One region of the Alkalihalophilus lindianensis genome, then DNA from elsewhere that is predicted to be linked to it. Evidence: a T-box and tRNA genes for the amino acid it is inferred to sense, from the RefSeq annotation. Region 1 holds a T-box; the other holds one or more tRNA genes.

Evidence for each region. The T-box of region 1 lies ahead of serS (serine--tRNA ligase). A T-box ahead of a tRNA ligase gene usually reads a tRNA of that ligase, here a tRNA-Ser.
Region 2: it encodes a tRNA-Ser, which carries the amino acid that the T-box ahead of serS (serine--tRNA ligase) is inferred to sense. The anticodon was not compared.

What each region holds. Positions count from the first base shown of each region.
Region 1 is NZ_JAWJBA010000015.1:5,584-12,798, forward strand. Features, by position in the region: gene RYX56_RS20860 (glutathione ABC transporter substrate-binding protein) at 1-780, opposite strand, end outside; gene nikC (nickel transporter permease) at 1,102-1,998, shown strand; gene nikB (nickel ABC transporter permease) at 2,016-2,936, shown strand; gene RYX56_RS20875 (ABC transporter ATP-binding protein) at 3,023-3,997, shown strand; gene RYX56_RS20880 (ABC transporter ATP-binding protein) at 3,978-4,991, shown strand; gene serS (serine--tRNA ligase) at 5,033-6,307, opposite strand; T-box leader at 6,379-6,593, opposite strand; gene pdxT (pyridoxal 5'-phosphate synthase glutaminase subunit PdxT) at 6,596-7,192, opposite strand.
Region 2 is NZ_JAWJBA010000001.1:373,113-381,981, forward strand. Features, by position in the region: gene RYX56_RS02095 (DUF1002 domain-containing protein) at 1-503, shown strand, start outside; gene RYX56_RS02100 (NfeD family protein) at 777-1,424, shown strand; gene RYX56_RS02105 (DUF1189 domain-containing protein) at 1,430-2,209, opposite strand; gene RYX56_RS02110 (Na/Pi cotransporter family protein) at 2,446-4,071, shown strand; tRNA gene RYX56_RS02115 (tRNA-Asn) at 4,239-4,313, shown strand; tRNA gene RYX56_RS02120 (tRNA-Met) at 4,319-4,392, shown strand; tRNA gene RYX56_RS02125 (tRNA-His) at 4,430-4,505, shown strand; tRNA gene RYX56_RS02130 (tRNA-Ile) at 4,511-4,587, shown strand; tRNA gene RYX56_RS02135 (tRNA-Ser) at 4,602-4,694, shown strand; gene uppP (undecaprenyl-diphosphatase UppP) at 4,754-5,566, opposite strand; gene RYX56_RS02145 (superoxide dismutase) at 5,836-6,444, shown strand; gene RYX56_RS02150 (MFS transporter) at 6,893-8,188, shown strand; RNA gene ssrS (6S RNA) at 8,269-8,449, shown strand; gene RYX56_RS02160 (penicillin-binding transpeptidase domain-containing protein) at 8,525-8,869, shown strand, end outside.

The DNA of each region.
Region 1 (7,215 bases):
AGTTAAATCTTCAGGTACTACTGAGAATGTTACAGAATCAACCTTCGCAGGCTCACCCCAATAATCATCATTTTTCACTAATTTAACCGATGTTCCTGGATTCCACTCTTCGTATTTGAAGAAACCTGTCCCAACAGGATTCTCACTAATAGAAGCACCAGGAGTTTCACCATTAGCTACAGCTTCTTGGTCCGCTTCAATAGAAGGAAGTGAACTAATAGCAAGTCCGTTATGAGCTAAATGAGCAGGAAGTGGAGAGAAAGGATACTCAGTAGTAAGCTCTAGAGTATACTCATCAGTCGCTTCAATGCTTGTTACCATATTAATTAAGAAAGAACGAGGTGAGGCAAGTTCAGGATCTTGAATACGATCAAGGTTTGCTTTCACTACCTCAGCATTTAATTCAGATCCATCATGGAATGTTACGCCTTCACGAATGTAAAATTCCCACGTATTATCATCAATCATTTCCCAATCTTCAGCCAAACCAGGTTCAAGCTCAAGATCTCCGTTCTGTTTAACAATTGTTTCAAAAATGTTTGCAGTCACATTAGTGGACGGCACGTCATTTGCACTTGCCGGATCTAACGATGACGCATCTGATAATGTTGCAATTACTAAATCGCCGCCTTCAGCACCCTCAACCGCTTCAGTATCTTCACCATCTGTATCTCCAGCTGGCTCGCCTGAATTGTCCGGCTCACTCGCACATGCTGCTAGTACAAGAACAAGTACCATTGCAAGCAAGAAAGCGAAAAGTGAATTTTTAGACATCTTCACTTTTAAAACCCCCTTATTTCCCTTTTTGTTTGAACTTTTAAAATTCAATATCACTATAACTTAAATTTCACAATAAAACAATAATTTTTATAAAATTAATAATTCTCCACTTAGTTCACCATTTTATTGTAGGAAAGTATTTTGTTAAGCGTTTTCATTTCCGTATAAATTATTTTAATTTTTAGAATATGAAAAAAATAGACATTATCTCACAAAAATATTTTTAACATTGTAAAAAATTATGTACGTGATATAATAATGCGGTGTAGTATAGTAATAATTTTGTCAAAATTTAAAGCATTTTGAGAAAGGGTGTCTATTATGAGCGAACAGACGATAAATGATGCTATGACAAAAAGTCCTCCCCCGAACCCTCGAGTTCAGAGTATGAAAAACTTCTATAGAAAGCTTCGTAAAAACAAAGCTGCTATGGTCGGTGGAGTCTTAATTTTATTTTTTGTTATTGTAGCGATTATCGGACCATTTTTTGCACCGTATGAACCATCGGTACAAAATCATGTGAACAAACTAGCAACACCATCATCTGAACATTGGTTCGGCACAGACCATCATGGTCGTGATATTTTCAGTCGAATTATTCACGGTATGTCAATCACTTTATACATTGGCCTATTCTCCGTTATTATCGGAACCGTTTTCGGTGTATTTCTTGGATTAATTTCAGGATATTATGGAAAACGCGTTGATGCATTTATCATGCGTTGTATGGATGTATTACTTGCATTCCCAGGTATCTTACTTGCATTAGCAATCGTAAGTGTACTAGGCGGAAGCTTAACAAACGTAATCATAGCTGTCGGAATATTCTCGATTCCAGTCTTTGCACGGATTGTACGTGGTTCTGTACTATCTGTAAGAAAGCTTGAATACATCGATGCTGTTCGTGCTCTAGGAGCGAGTGATGGTCGTATTATTTTTAAACACATTTTACCGAATATTTTATCACCTATTATTGTCCAAGCTACACTGCGCATGGCAACAGCGATCTTAACAGCAAGTGGTCTCTCTTTCTTAGGTATGGGAGCACAACCTCCAACACCTGAATGGGGAGCTATGTTGAGTGCAGGACGAAACTATATGTATGACGCACCTCATGTTGCGTTATTCCCAGGTTTGGCAATTGTTATTGTTGTACTAGCATTTAATATTTTTGGTGACGGATTACGTGATGCACTTGATCCGAAGATGAAAAACTAGAAAAGAGGTGTAGATGATTGTTTACTTATATAGTTAGACGATTAATTCAAACGATCCCTGTTCTTTTTGGTGTTACAATTCTCGTTTTCTCCATGATGCACCTCATTCCTGGTGACCCAGCACAGATTATTGCCGGGGAAAGTGCATCTGAAGCTCAAGTAGATCAAATGCGTGAGCGATTAGGTTTAAATGACCCACTTCCAAAACAGTATTTTAATTATATTGGAAATGCGATTCAAGGTGACTTAGGAAACTCGATTCGCAGTGGTCGTGAAGTAACTCAAGAAATTAGCGGTAGGTTTTGGGTAACGATTGAGCTTGCCATTTATAGTACGATTTTAAGTGTATTTATTGGTTTAATTGCAGGAATTATTTCTGCAACAAGACATTACACATTCTTAGATACAATGATTATGATTGTTGCTCTATTTGGACTTTCAATGCCTAACTTCTGGCTTGGTTTAATGTTAATTCAGTATTTCGCAATTGAATGGCGAATATTCTTACCTTCGGGTTGGGGAACCTGGCAGCAAGCTGTGTTACCAGTTATAACCCTTGGTACAGCAGGTGCTGCAATCGTAGCACGTATGACTCGTTCAAGTATGTTAGAAGTAATTGGACAAGATTATATCCGTACTGCACGTGCTAAAGGGGTAAAAGAGCGCGTTGTTATTTACCGACATGCTCTTAAAAATGCACTAATTCCAGTTGTAACTGTTGTTGGTTTACAATTTGGTGTATTACTAGGTGGTACTGTTCTAACTGAGACTGTATTTGCTATTAACGGAATGGGACGCTTAATCATTGATGCCATTCGTGCTCGTGACTTCCCTATCGTTCAAGGTACTGTTCTTGTTATTTCATTATTGTTCGTTCTTGTTAACTTACTCGTAGATATTTCTTATCGCTTCTTAAACAAGCGTATTGACCTTGATTAAGACTCACTTATTAATGAGGGGTGTGAAAAAAATTGACTACTAATGAATCCATTATTCAAGTGCGTGACTTGCGTACATCATTTTTCATGGAGCATTCTGAAGTGAAGGCTGTTGATGGTGTTACATTTGATGTACCAAAAGGAAAAACGCTTGGCATTGTTGGGGAATCAGGTTCAGGTAAAAGTATTACCTCGCTTTCGATTCTTCGTTTAATCCAAAAACCAGGTAAAGTGGTCGGTGGAGAAATCCTGTTTAAGGGAGAAGATCTTCTTTCTAAAACAGAAGCGCAAATGCGTAAAATTCGCGGAAATGAAATCTCAATGATTTTCCAAGAACCAATGACTTCTTTAAACCCTGTTTATACAGTAGGGCAGCAAATCGGTGAATCATTCCAAATCCATGAGGGTCTTGGAAAGAGAAAAGCAATTGAGCGTTCGATTGAGATGCTTAAGCTAGTTGGTATTCCTTCACCAGAAAAACGCGTACACCAATATCCATATGAACTATCTGGTGGAATGCGTCAGCGGGTCATGATTGCTATGGCTCTTGCTTGTAATCCTGAACTTCTTATTGCCGATGAGCCTACTACTGCTCTTGATGTAACGATTCAAGCACAAATTCTTGAATTGATGAAAGATCTTCAAGATCGTTTAGGTATGTCCATCATTATGATTACACATGACCTTGGTGTTGTTGCTGAGACATGTGATTATGTAGCCGTTATGTATTGCGGTAAAGTGGTTGAATATGCAAGCATCAACGATCTATTCAAAAATCCACGTCACCCATATACAGTTGGTCTTCTTAAATCTCTACCCCGTCATGATATCGATGTGGATGGAGAAGAGTTGTCTGTTATTAAAGGATCTGTACCAAGTCCTGCAGATATGCCAAAAGGCTGTAGATTCGCTCCGCGTTGTCCATTTGCTAGTGACATCTGCCGCGAGCGTTTACCTGATCTTGAGGAAGATGAAAATGGAAACCAAATCCGTTGCTGGATCTATTCAGATGAGTGGGATGGGGACCCGGAGGTGAACGTGTATGAAGAAAGAACTTCTTAAAGTTAATGACTTAAAGCAATACTTCCCTATTAAAGGTGGGTTGCTTGGTCGTACTGTTAATCACGTTAAAGCTGTAGATGGTGTATCATTTACTATTTATGAAGGTGAAACAGTAAGTATTGTAGGGGAATCAGGCTGTGGTAAGTCGACAACAGGTCGTGCTATTCTTCGTCTTGATGAGCCTACTGATGGTACAGTGGAATTTGACGGCGAGGACCTCCTTGGTCTTAATAAGGCACAGATGCGTAAAAAGCGTAAAGATTTACAGATCATTTTCCAAGATCCTTACGCTTCAATCAACCCACGTCAAACCGTTCGTCAAGTTTTAGAAGAAGCAATGGAAATTCAAAATGTGATCCCACGTAATAAACGTGCAGATCGTATAAAAGAATTAATGGAAACAGTTGGTCTCGGTGCTCACCAAGCAGATCGCTTTCCCCATGAATTCAGTGGTGGACAACGTCAACGTATCGGAATTGCACGTGCACTATCTGTAGACCCTAAGCTTATTATTTGTGATGAAGCCGTATCGGCCCTTGATGTATCGATTCAAGCACAGGTAATTAACTTATTAAAACGACTACAGCGCGAATTCCAGTTAACATACTTGTTCATCTCCCACGATCTTGGGGTTGTTCGTCATATCTCTGATCGTGTAATCGTTATGTACCTTGGACGTATTGTTGAAATCGGTGATAAAAAATCATTATTTGATAATCCTCAGCATCCATATACAAAAGCATTATTATCAGCGATTCCTGTACCAGATCCTGAGCGTAAGAAGGAACGTATTATCTTAAAAGGTGACGTCCCCTCTCCAATTGACCCTCCTACTGGATGTCGTTTCCACACTCGTTGCCCGTTTGCATCGGAAAAGTGTAAAACAGACACTCCTGAGTTACGTTCTGCTGACTATATGAAAGAAGGTCATCAGGCAGCATGTCACTACATGGAAGAGATTGCTTCAGGAGAACGCAAACCAAATTACGTATAAAAACAACCCCTTATAGCAACCGCTATAAGGGGTTTTGTCTATTAACCAATTTTCTCAATGTTACCCATATAAGGACGAAGCACTTTAGGAATCTCAATTGATCCGTCAGCTTGTTGGTAATTCTCTAGGATTGCTGCCACTGTACGGCCGACTGCAAGGCCTGATCCGTTTAAAGTATGAACAAATTCTGCCTTGGATTTTGTGTCACGACGGAACTTGATATTCGCACGACGTGCTTGGAAATCTTCAAAATTACTGCAAGAAGAAATTTCACGATAAGAATCATAGCTTGGAATCCATACTTCTATATCGTATTTTTTCGCTGCAGTGAACCCTAAGTCTGCTGTACACATACTCATTACACGATAAGGCAGTTCAAGTAATTGAAGTACTTTCTCTGCATGTCCCGTTAAATTCTCAAGCTCAGCGTAAGAGTCTTCTGGCTTTACAAAGCGCACAAGTTCTACTTTATTGAATTGGTGTTGACGAATCAATCCACGCGTATCACGTCCTGCTGAACCTGCTTCTGAGCGGAAACAAGCGCTAAAAGCTGTATAAGCAATCGGTAGTTGTTCTCCTTGTAAAATCTCATCACGATGCATGTTTGTAACAGGTACCTCTGCGGTTGGAATTAAGAAATAATCTTCCTCACGAATCTTAAATGCATCTTCTTCAAACTTCGGAAGTTGCCCTGTCCCTGTCATGCTTGTACGGTTCACCATATAAGGTGGTAGCACTTCTTCATAGCCATGCTCATCTTGATGGAGGTCCATCATAAAGTTCATTAATGCACGCTCAAGACGAGCTCCTAGACCTTTATAAAAGACAAAACGACTACCTGTGACCTTTGAAGCACGTTCAAAATCAAGAATTCCTAGATCTGTTGCTAGATCCCAATGTGGTTTTGGTTCAAAGTCAAATGAGCGTACCTCTCCCCAATTACGAATTTTTAGATTATCATCTTCTGTTTCACCGATTGGCGTTGACTCATGTGGCACATTTGGAATCGTAAGAAGTAAGTCATCAAGCTCCGTTTCAATTGTACGTAGCTCTTCATCTAGTTGCTTCACTCGCTCAGATACTTCTCTCGTTTCTTTAATAAGGTGATCTGCATCCTTTTTCTCGCGTTTAAGCTGAGCTACCTCTTGTGAAACTTGGTTACGTCTGCTTTTTAATTCTTCCACCTCTACAATAATCGCACGACGCTTCTCATCTAAATCACCAAAACGATCAAGACCCGAGATATCCTCGCCGCGTGTCGCTAACTTTTCCTTAATTTCAGCAAAATCATTTCTAAGTCGTTTTACGTCTAACATGTATATTCCTCCTTCATATGTCCTTAATTAATCCAAACAAAAAAGCACCCTCATCCATTCTCCACTCAAGAAGAAGGGACGAGAGCACCCGCGATACCACCCTTGTTGCCTATATGAAACATATAGACCACTCTAGATACATAACGGGTATCTAACCGGAACGATTTAAGCTCACGCCTCACCATTCACTCAAGGGTGGATTCTATAAAAGGCTACACTGACTCGCACCTACCGTCAGCTCTCTAAAGTGACCATCTTATATACTATTCCCTATCAACGCATTGTCTGTTATACAGATTTTACACCTTCTAGCTTAGCTTGTGCAACCATCTTCACAAAATACTGATGAAAACGATGGTCATCAGTTAATTCCGGATGGAAAGAACATGCTAGAAAGCGACCTTCTCTTGCTGCAACAATCTCATCATTGAACTTTGAAATGATCTCTACATTCTCGCCAACTTCTTTAATAAGCGGAGCACGAATGAAGACAGCTCTCACATCATCCCCAACATCAGTCACCATCAGATCAGCTTCAAAGCTCTCACGTTGACGTCCAAAAGCATTACGCTCTACCGTCATATTCATTAGAGAAAGGTGACCTTCATTTTGGCCAACAATGTCTTTTGCCATTAAAATAAGACCTGCACATGTACCGAAGACGGGCTTTCCTGATGCTGCAAAGGCTTTAAGCGGCTCAAGGAATTCGTATTTATCAATAAGTCGTCTCATTGTTGTGCTTTCACCACCAGGTAAAACAAGACCGTCTAACTCACTTAGTTGTTCAATCTTCTTAACGACGATCACTTCTACATCCGGTGCTTGTAGACAAGTAACATGTTCACGTACAGCGCCTTGTAAGGCCAATACTCCTACTTTAACCATCACGTTGTTTCCTTTCTATATCA
Region 2 (8,869 bases), on a different contig from region 1:
CAGATATTTATGTGACAGCACCATTTCCGGTTTCAGGTACAGCGGCACTTACAGGGTTAATTAAAGCTTACGAAATTGCAGCAGAAATTGAAATTCCAGAAGAGCAAAAGCAAGTAGCCAATGAAGAAATGGTTCGTACAGCAGAACTTGCGGAGTCTATCGGAGTTGAGGAAGCTACAGAGCTTATGAATCGCATTAAGGAAGAGATTGCGAATAACCCAGTGGAGTCAGAAGAGGACTTACGAGAATTAATCCGTCGCGTTGCAGCTGAATTAGGAATTGAACTAACCGAACAAGAATTAGATGGTCTCGTATCTTTATTTATGCGTATGAAAAACTTAAATATTGATTGGAACCAAGTGCAAGATCAAATTTCAAAAGTACGAGATAATTTAGGTGACTTTTTAGCACGTGAGGATACACAATCATTTATTAGCAAAATATTAGAGGTTATAAATCAGTTAATTGAAGCCATTAAAGGTTTCTTTACTTCTGAAGCGTAAGAGAGGGATGTTCCCTCTCTTTTTTCTTTGGAATTCTTTTACACAGGTCGACAAGTTGTAGTACGATGTATGTAGGCAGGGAGTACGTTTGGGGGTTCTGTTTCTTTTCTAACAGTTTTTTTTTCTTGTACTTTTGTTTTCGGCTTTCTCAATATCATCACCCCCTCGTACCATTAGGGTGAGCTTGAAACTGTTCTTTTTATTCATTTTTAAAAAATCTGCAACAATTTCTTCATTCATTCGTATATACATAAAAAGAGGAGGGACGAACATATGGAGTGGCTTGATTCAGCAACAATAGGATTTTTTGTTGTGTTTTTAGGGACGCTTTTCTTATTCGGGGAGCTACTGGTTCGAATGAGAGGGTTATTTGCGGTCTTAGGTGTCGCTATTATGGCTATGTATTTCTCGTACCATTTAGCAGGAGATGTTGGATTTTGGGTAGTAATTCTTTATGTGTTAGGGTTAGTCCTTATTATCGTTGATGGCAAAGTAATCACAGATGGAACCGTGGCTTTGTTAGGGGTATTATTAATGATTACAGGCCTTGCTCTTCCGGCTCCAGACCTAATTTATGGCATTCTAGTTTCAATGGGATTTTTAGTTGGTGGTTTTAGTTCTGGATTATTCTTAAAAGTATTTCCATCTAGAGATTTATGGGCGCGTTTGACGTTAAAAGACCGACTAACTGGAGATATGGGGTACAATTCCCTAAGAGAAGACTATCGCGAATTAGTCGGAAAAGAAGGGATGACACTAAGTGCATTCCGTCCAACTGGAACGGTAGAGATTGAAGATAAACATTATAGTGCAACGAGTGGTGGCCAATGGCTTGAGGCGAATATGCAAGTTAAAGTCATTGATGTCGATGGCACCCGCATAGTCGTGAAGCGTATGAATGATCAAAAAACAAGCGAGTAAGCCTATTACGGCTTCTCGCTTGTTTTTCTTTTCGGGATAGGGATCGAAAAAAGCGCGTACAGCACCATCGTAAGAGTGGCAATAAGTAAGACATAGGCTGGAATGCCACCTATTAGTACATCGACCCAAGCAAAAGCGATGACCGGCATTGTCATGGCGTAGGCCGTGATAAGCCACATATGTCGATATTGAATGTTTTTTCGTTTCCCTCTAAATAATAAGCCGACATAGCCAAAGATTGTTACCCCTAAAAAAGCCACTCCCAACAAGCCGCTATAGATGAGTAAGGAAACAATCAGCAATAATAAAGGGAGGAACCCTTTCACATCCCCAATACGCTCGGTTAGCTCTTCATCTGTTACTTCTTGTAAGCCAATTAGGACATATGATACCGAGTGAGTGGCTCCGTAACGAAACAATAGCGCCTCTTCATGACGAAAAACAACGCCTTCCCCAAGCTCCGCTAATTCAGTACTCGATAATTCATTATGAGGATCTAACACAAATACTCCTTCATTTAATGAGTAATTAAGATAAGGCTCATTAAGATCCGCTTGCAATTTCCCATCTTCTAATGAAAATGAAGGGAGGTCCTTTTCTAAGCTTTCTTCTAATTGACTAATACTAGATGTATAAGTCATCCATAGTGACAAAATAAACGGGATACAAGCAATAAAAATAACTGCTAATACATGAAAGATGGCTTTAGTAATCGGTTGGAATCTGCTATAAGCTAATACTTTCTTGTCATAAAAACTCTTATAAAAAAATTGAAGGCCGTTCATAAATAATCTCCTCTCACACCACTCCATATTTTAACGAAAACTGCTACATTCAACAAGTTTCAAATCAGTGAACAGCTATAATTTTCGTTAGATGGGGAAGTTCAGAAAAAAAATCAAAATTCATATTTACAAAACGTTCATAAATGCTTAATAATAGACAGGGTGTCATTGTTGAGGTTTGTCGAAAGTCGAAAAATTAAATAAGACTGACTTTCTAAATGAGGGGATGAGATTAAGTGGATTTACAGACACTTTTGTTCATGTTTTTTGGAGGCCTTGGAATTTTCCTTTTCGGTATTAAATTCATGGGGGACGGTCTTCAAAAAGTAGCAGGGGAGAGACTGCGCGACTTATTGGACAAGTTTACTACGAACCCTGTTATGGGTGTTTTTGCTGGTTTGTTTGTAACCGTGTTACTACAAACGAGTACCGGAACGACTGTTTTAACGATTGGCCTTGTAAATGCTGGATTTATGACATTAAAACAAGCAATCGGCGTCATTATGGGTGCCAATATTGGAACGACGGTAACAGCGTTCATTATTGGAATTAAAATCTCAGCCTATGCTCTACCAATTATCGCAGTTGGGGCAGCTTTAATTTTCTTTATTAAGCAAAAGAAAGTAAACAATTACGGCCAAGTTATATTTGGATTTGGTGCCTTGTTTTACGGGCTTGACTTAATGGGAGAAGGATTAAAGCCGTTACGTGATCTTCAAGCTTTTGCAGATTTAACGGTGCAAATGGCAGATAACCCATTGCTTGGGGTGTTAATTGGTACAATCTTTACTGTATCCGTTCAAAGCTCAAGTGCATCAATTGGGTTGTTACAACAACTGTACGATCAAGGTGCAATGACATTAGATGCAGCTCTGCCTGTATTATTTGGTGATAACATTGGGACAACGATAACAGCCATTCTAGCTGCTATTGGGGCGTCTGTTGCAGCAAAACGCGCGGCGTTAACGCATGTAATTTTTAACTTGATTGGTACGATTATCGTTTTGATTGTTTTACCTTTCTTCTTAAGCCTGGTGAGCTTCTTGGCACTAGAATTAGGATTGAACCGACCAATGACGATTGCATTTGCTCATGGTATTTTTAACGTTTCCAATACGTTGATTCAGTTACCATTTGTTGCATTACTTGCAGTGATCGTTACAAAGCTTGTACCTGGTGATGAATACAACATCGAATACAAAGCAAAGCATTTAGATCCACGCTTTATCGGAAGATCACCTGCTATTGCACTTGGACAAGCGAAACAAGAAGTGCTACGCATGGCCGATTTTTCTGAGAAAGGGTTAATTGAAGTCAGTCAGTATTTAGAAAATGGACAAAAGCGTCACGCTGAAATGGCTACTCAATTTGAGAGTGCGATTAACAATCTAGATAGAAAAATTACAGAATACTTAATTCAAATCTCCTCCCGTTCGCTATCTGATCAGGATTCAAAAATGCATTCTATGCTGATGGATACCGTTCGTGACATTGAACGTATTGGTGACCATATAGAAAATATTGTGGAATTGAAAGATTATCAAAAAACACAAAAAGTCGTGATGTCTGATACGGCATTAAGTGATTTAAATGAAATGTTTGAATTGACCATTTCGACGTTACAAGAAGCGATTTCGTCACTAGACCTAGGTGATACGGATAAGGCTCGTTCTGTTCTTGAAAAGGAAGACCTGATTGACAAGATGGAGCGTAAACTACGTAAGCAGCATATCCAACGTGTAAACGAAGGAAGATGTTCTGGTGGAGCTGGTATTGTCTTTGTTGATATTGTTAGTAACTTAGAGCGTATCGGTGATCACTCTGTAAATATTGCAGAAGCAGTGATTGGAGAAATACGCTAATAATGGGAAAGAGCAGTGAGTATTTTCACTGCTCTTTTTTTTAGTTCGTGCTATAATAGACAAGCAAGTAGGACAAAAAGAAAAAATTCTAAGAAACAAATAAAAATTTAAGAAAATCTATTGACTTAATCGCAGTAGATTGGTAATATAATTCTTGTCTTTAATATTCCACAGTAGCTCAGTGGTAGAGCAATCGGCTGTTAACCGATCGGTCGTAGGTTCGAGTCCTACCTGTGGAGCCATATTTGGCGGTGTAGCTCAGCTGGCTAGAGCGTACGGTTCATACCCGTGAGGTCGTGGGTTCGACTCCCTCCGCCGCTATTTTTTTAAGAATTACATCTTTACATCTTTACATATGGCGATTGTGGCGAAGTGGTTAACGCACCGGATTGTGATTCCGGCATTCGTGGGTTCAATTCCCATCAGTCGCCCCATATGAGGACCCTTAGCTCAGTTGGTTAGAGCACTCGGCTCATAACCGATCGGTCGTAGGTTCGAGTCCTACAGGGTCCACCATACTTTTTCTTTGCGGAGGAATACCCAAGTCCGGCTGAAGGGATCGGTCTTGAAAACCGACAGGCGGGTTAAACCGCGCGGGGGTTCGAATCCCTCTTCCTCCGCCATATTGAACTTAATGATTGAGTACATAAAAAAAGGCAGCTGATATTCAGCTGCCTTTTTGTTACGTTAAAAAGATCCAAGTGACTAATCCGAGGGAAACACAGTAAACGGCAAAATAGCTTAGCTTAGCTTGTTGGACCATTGAAATAAGCCATTTGATTCCAATAAGAGCAAAGAGAAAAGAAGAGATAAAGGCAATCCATAATTCATTATTTATACCATGTGAAAATTGTCCGATAAGCTCAGGCAGTTTTAAGAGCGTAATTCCAGTGATGATTGGGATTGAAAGTAAAAAGGAATAACGTAATGCTGTTTCTTTACTTAAGCCGCACCATAATGCTGCAACGAGGGTACTACCAGCACGAGAGATACCTGGAATAACCGCGAGAGCTTGCCCTAGTCCAATAAAGATCGCATGTTTCCACGTCATTTCACTTGGTCCACGCATCCCTTGTGAGACCCCGTGCTCAATTAAAATTAAAAAGATACCTGTAATGATTAGAGCCGCACCAATCGTCGCTGTATTGGTAATTGACTCAGCAAGCCACTCTTCAAGTAATTTTCCAACGACCATGGTAATAACAGTTGAAACAAGCATTAAGCTTACAAAACGAAAATGACCCGCCTGGTTTACGTCTTTTTTAATAATGTATGAAAGGGAACCCTTAACGAGGTTCAATAAATCCTCTTTAAAATATAAAAGCACAGCTAGAAGAGATGCTAAATGTAAAAAAACTTCAAAAGTTAAATCGACATCGCCTGTATTTATGTGTAGTAACTTCTCAAAAATAACAAGATGAGCACTACTTGAGATCGGTAAAAACTCCGAAATCCCTTGTATAAAGCCAATGAATAACGCTTCTAACCAAGACATAATAGCCTCCTTTTAAACGAGTTAATTCATCATATGGGACAAGTGGAACTTTTATGAATCTCTCGTTTATTATTAGGCATGTAGGGTATCGTATAAATGTCACGGTATTTGTGATTCGACAAGTCTTTTTTATTGCAAGAAAGTGAAGATTTTGGTAATGTAGGAGACGGACAGACTTAGGAAACATTCATGTTGATTAAGTCGTTGGCCTTTTGGGAAAAGAACGTCCCAAGTTACAATTGTATTCATTATAAGGAGGAGATTTTGAAATGGCTTACGAATTACCACAATTACCTTACGCAGCAAATGCTCTAGAACCTCATATTGATGAGCAAACAATGAATATCCACCACGGGAAGCATCACAACACTTACGTAACAAAGCTTAACGCAGCTCTTGAAGGACATGATGACCTTCAAGGTAAAAGCATTGAAGAGCTTGTAAGTAACCTTGATGCAGTACCTGAAGACATTCGTGGTGCAGTACGTAACAACGGTGGCGGACATGCTAACCACACATTCTTCTGGCAAATCCTTTGCCCGAATGGTGGAGGCACACCAACTGGCGAATTAGCTAATGCAATCAACGAAGAATTCGGTAGCTTTGAAGCATTCAAAGAAAAGTTTGCAGATGCAGGTGCTAGCCGTTTTGGATCTGGTTGGGCATGGTTAATCGTTGATGGCGGAAAACTTGCTATCACAAGTACTCCAAACCAAGATACTCCACTAATGGAAGGTAAAACACCAATCCTAGGACTTGACGTTTGGGAGCATGCTTACTACCTTAACTATCAAAACCGTCGCCCTGACTACATTAACGCATTCTGGAATGTAGTTAAATGGGACGAAGTTGCAAAGCGTTACGAAGAAGCTAAATAATGATTCATAAAGCAAAGCCCCAGTGGCTTTGCTTTTTATTTTATGAAGGGTGGGGGTGCGAGAGTGTCAGGTTCGCACATATAACAGGCCTTCGCACATATTATCAGGAATTCGCACATGTAACAGGCCTTCGCACATATAAATCGTTTTTCGCTCCTATAATTAAGAATCCGCCCATAAATCGATCAACGCCGCACATATATGAACATTTACGCACATAACACATGGAAATCCGCACATAACACCATTTTAGCTAAACAGCCATTTCCGCGTTTATCTTTCTAGCTTCAATGGCTAACTGTTCGAGGTCTTTTCATTCTAAAACTGTTTGGCAAAGAGCGCCAAGCCACTTTAAGCCTGAAAATGACGCAGCTAAACAGCCATTTCCACTTTTATCTGCATAACGGATTTTTGTTAAGACACACTACTGAGTAAGGTGGTGGAGTCGGTGAAGAAGTCCGTAATTCAGAAATTGATCGGCGATATAGAAGTTACAAGGGATTTGGTCCTTCTCCTCACAATAGGAGGATTGTATGCACTGAGTATTGCGCTATCAAACACGTTCGTGAACGTCTATTTGTGGAAGCAATCAGGGGAATTTATTGACTTAGCTCTCTACAATTTAACAGCCGTCATTTTTCAGCCTTTGACGTTTATTTTAGCGGGGAGGTGGGCTAAGAAAATTGACCGTGTGATCGTGCTGCGGCTTGGGGTTATCTCATTATCTGGTTTTTATACAACAGTCTTATTATTAGGAGATGTAGCAAACCATTACTTAATCATTCTAGGGGCTTTACTTGGAATTGGATTTGGTTTTTATTGGTTAGCTTTTAATGTCTTAACGTTTGAAATTACTGAGCCAGAAACACGTGATTTCTTCAATGGATTTCTGGGACTCCTAACATCATTTGCTGGGATGATTGGGCCGATTGTCTCTGGTTATATTATTACGAGAATGGAGAAATTCACGGGATACTCGGTCATCTTTGGGATTTCATTAAGTCTGTTTGTTGTTGCTGTTTTAATGAGCTTTTTATTAAAACGACGAGCAGCAGAAGGGAAATTCTTCTTTAGAAGAATTTTAGCTGAACGAAAGAAGAATCCGAATTGGAGGCATATCTTACATGCCCATTTCTTTCAAGGGTTGCGTGAAGGTACGTTTCTATTCGTCATTGTGGTCTGGGTATATATTGTAACAGGAAGCGAGCTGGCAATTGGCACCTATGGACTGATAGCTTCTGCTGTACAATTTATCGCCTATTATGCTGCTACACGCCTGATTAAACCAAGCTTTAGAAAAAAAGCGATTTTAATTGGGGGCTCCATTTTATATGCGGCCATATACCTTATTGTCTTTGATATTTCGTTTGCGAAATTAATTATGTATGGAGTGGTAATTTCGATTGCTTATCCAATGTTATTAGTTCCGTATATTTCACTTACGTATGATGTGATCGGAAAAGGGTGGAAGGCAGCGGAGATGAGAATTGAATACATCGTCGTACGTGAAGTGTTTTTAAATAGTGGTCGGATTGTATCTGTACTAACATTCATTGTAGCAATCCTTTTGTTCCCTGAGGAAAAGAGCATACCTGTTGTATTAATGATTCTTGGTATTGGCCATTTCCTTATTTATTTCTTCGTGCGACATGTACGTTTTTCAAAACCAAATGGGGGAGAAAGTTACAGTTTTGCACGTCAGAAAAATGGCGATGGAGGCAGCACAGGTGGGACGACAGTTTAATGTGTCGACATCGTGAATTGATGTTCAATTCTTTTGACAAGCTACTTCATTATGATATAATGAGCTTAACTTAAAAAACAGATTGCCTGCCGTGTTAGTGAGCTTCTTATTGTTTCGAACCTTGTGTTTTAAAAGGGAGTTCTACATCGAAGTGGTAACAGCAAGCCAGCTTGTTCTGGACGCTGAAACTATTTCTGCGAACACCCACCTACTGAAGTAGGTTCATGAAACAACTGAAGCAACGGCATACGCGGGTATATATTTTAAAGTGAGAATTAGACACCTACTTAGGTGTCTATTGTCATGTATACACATAAGTTAAGAGGGGATTTGTGTATGGGGAAAAATAAACTGAAGAAAAAAGGACATGTTCCAGCGAGACTCAATATGCTATTCTTTGCCGTTTTCATTCTTTTTTCAGCTTTGATCTTACGACTTGGCATGGTGCAAATTGTACAAGGGGAAGATTTTGAAAAAATAATAGACCGGACAAGCCAAACAACAGCTAGAATCGATGCACCTCGTGGGTTGATGCTTGATCGTTACGGTCATACAGTTGTAGACAATCAATTAGAACTATCTGTTACATATACGAATCCTTCTAGAGGGACATCCTCTGAAACGATGCTTGAAGTAGCAAGAGACTTATCTGAATTAATTGAAGTTGATACGAGTCGGATC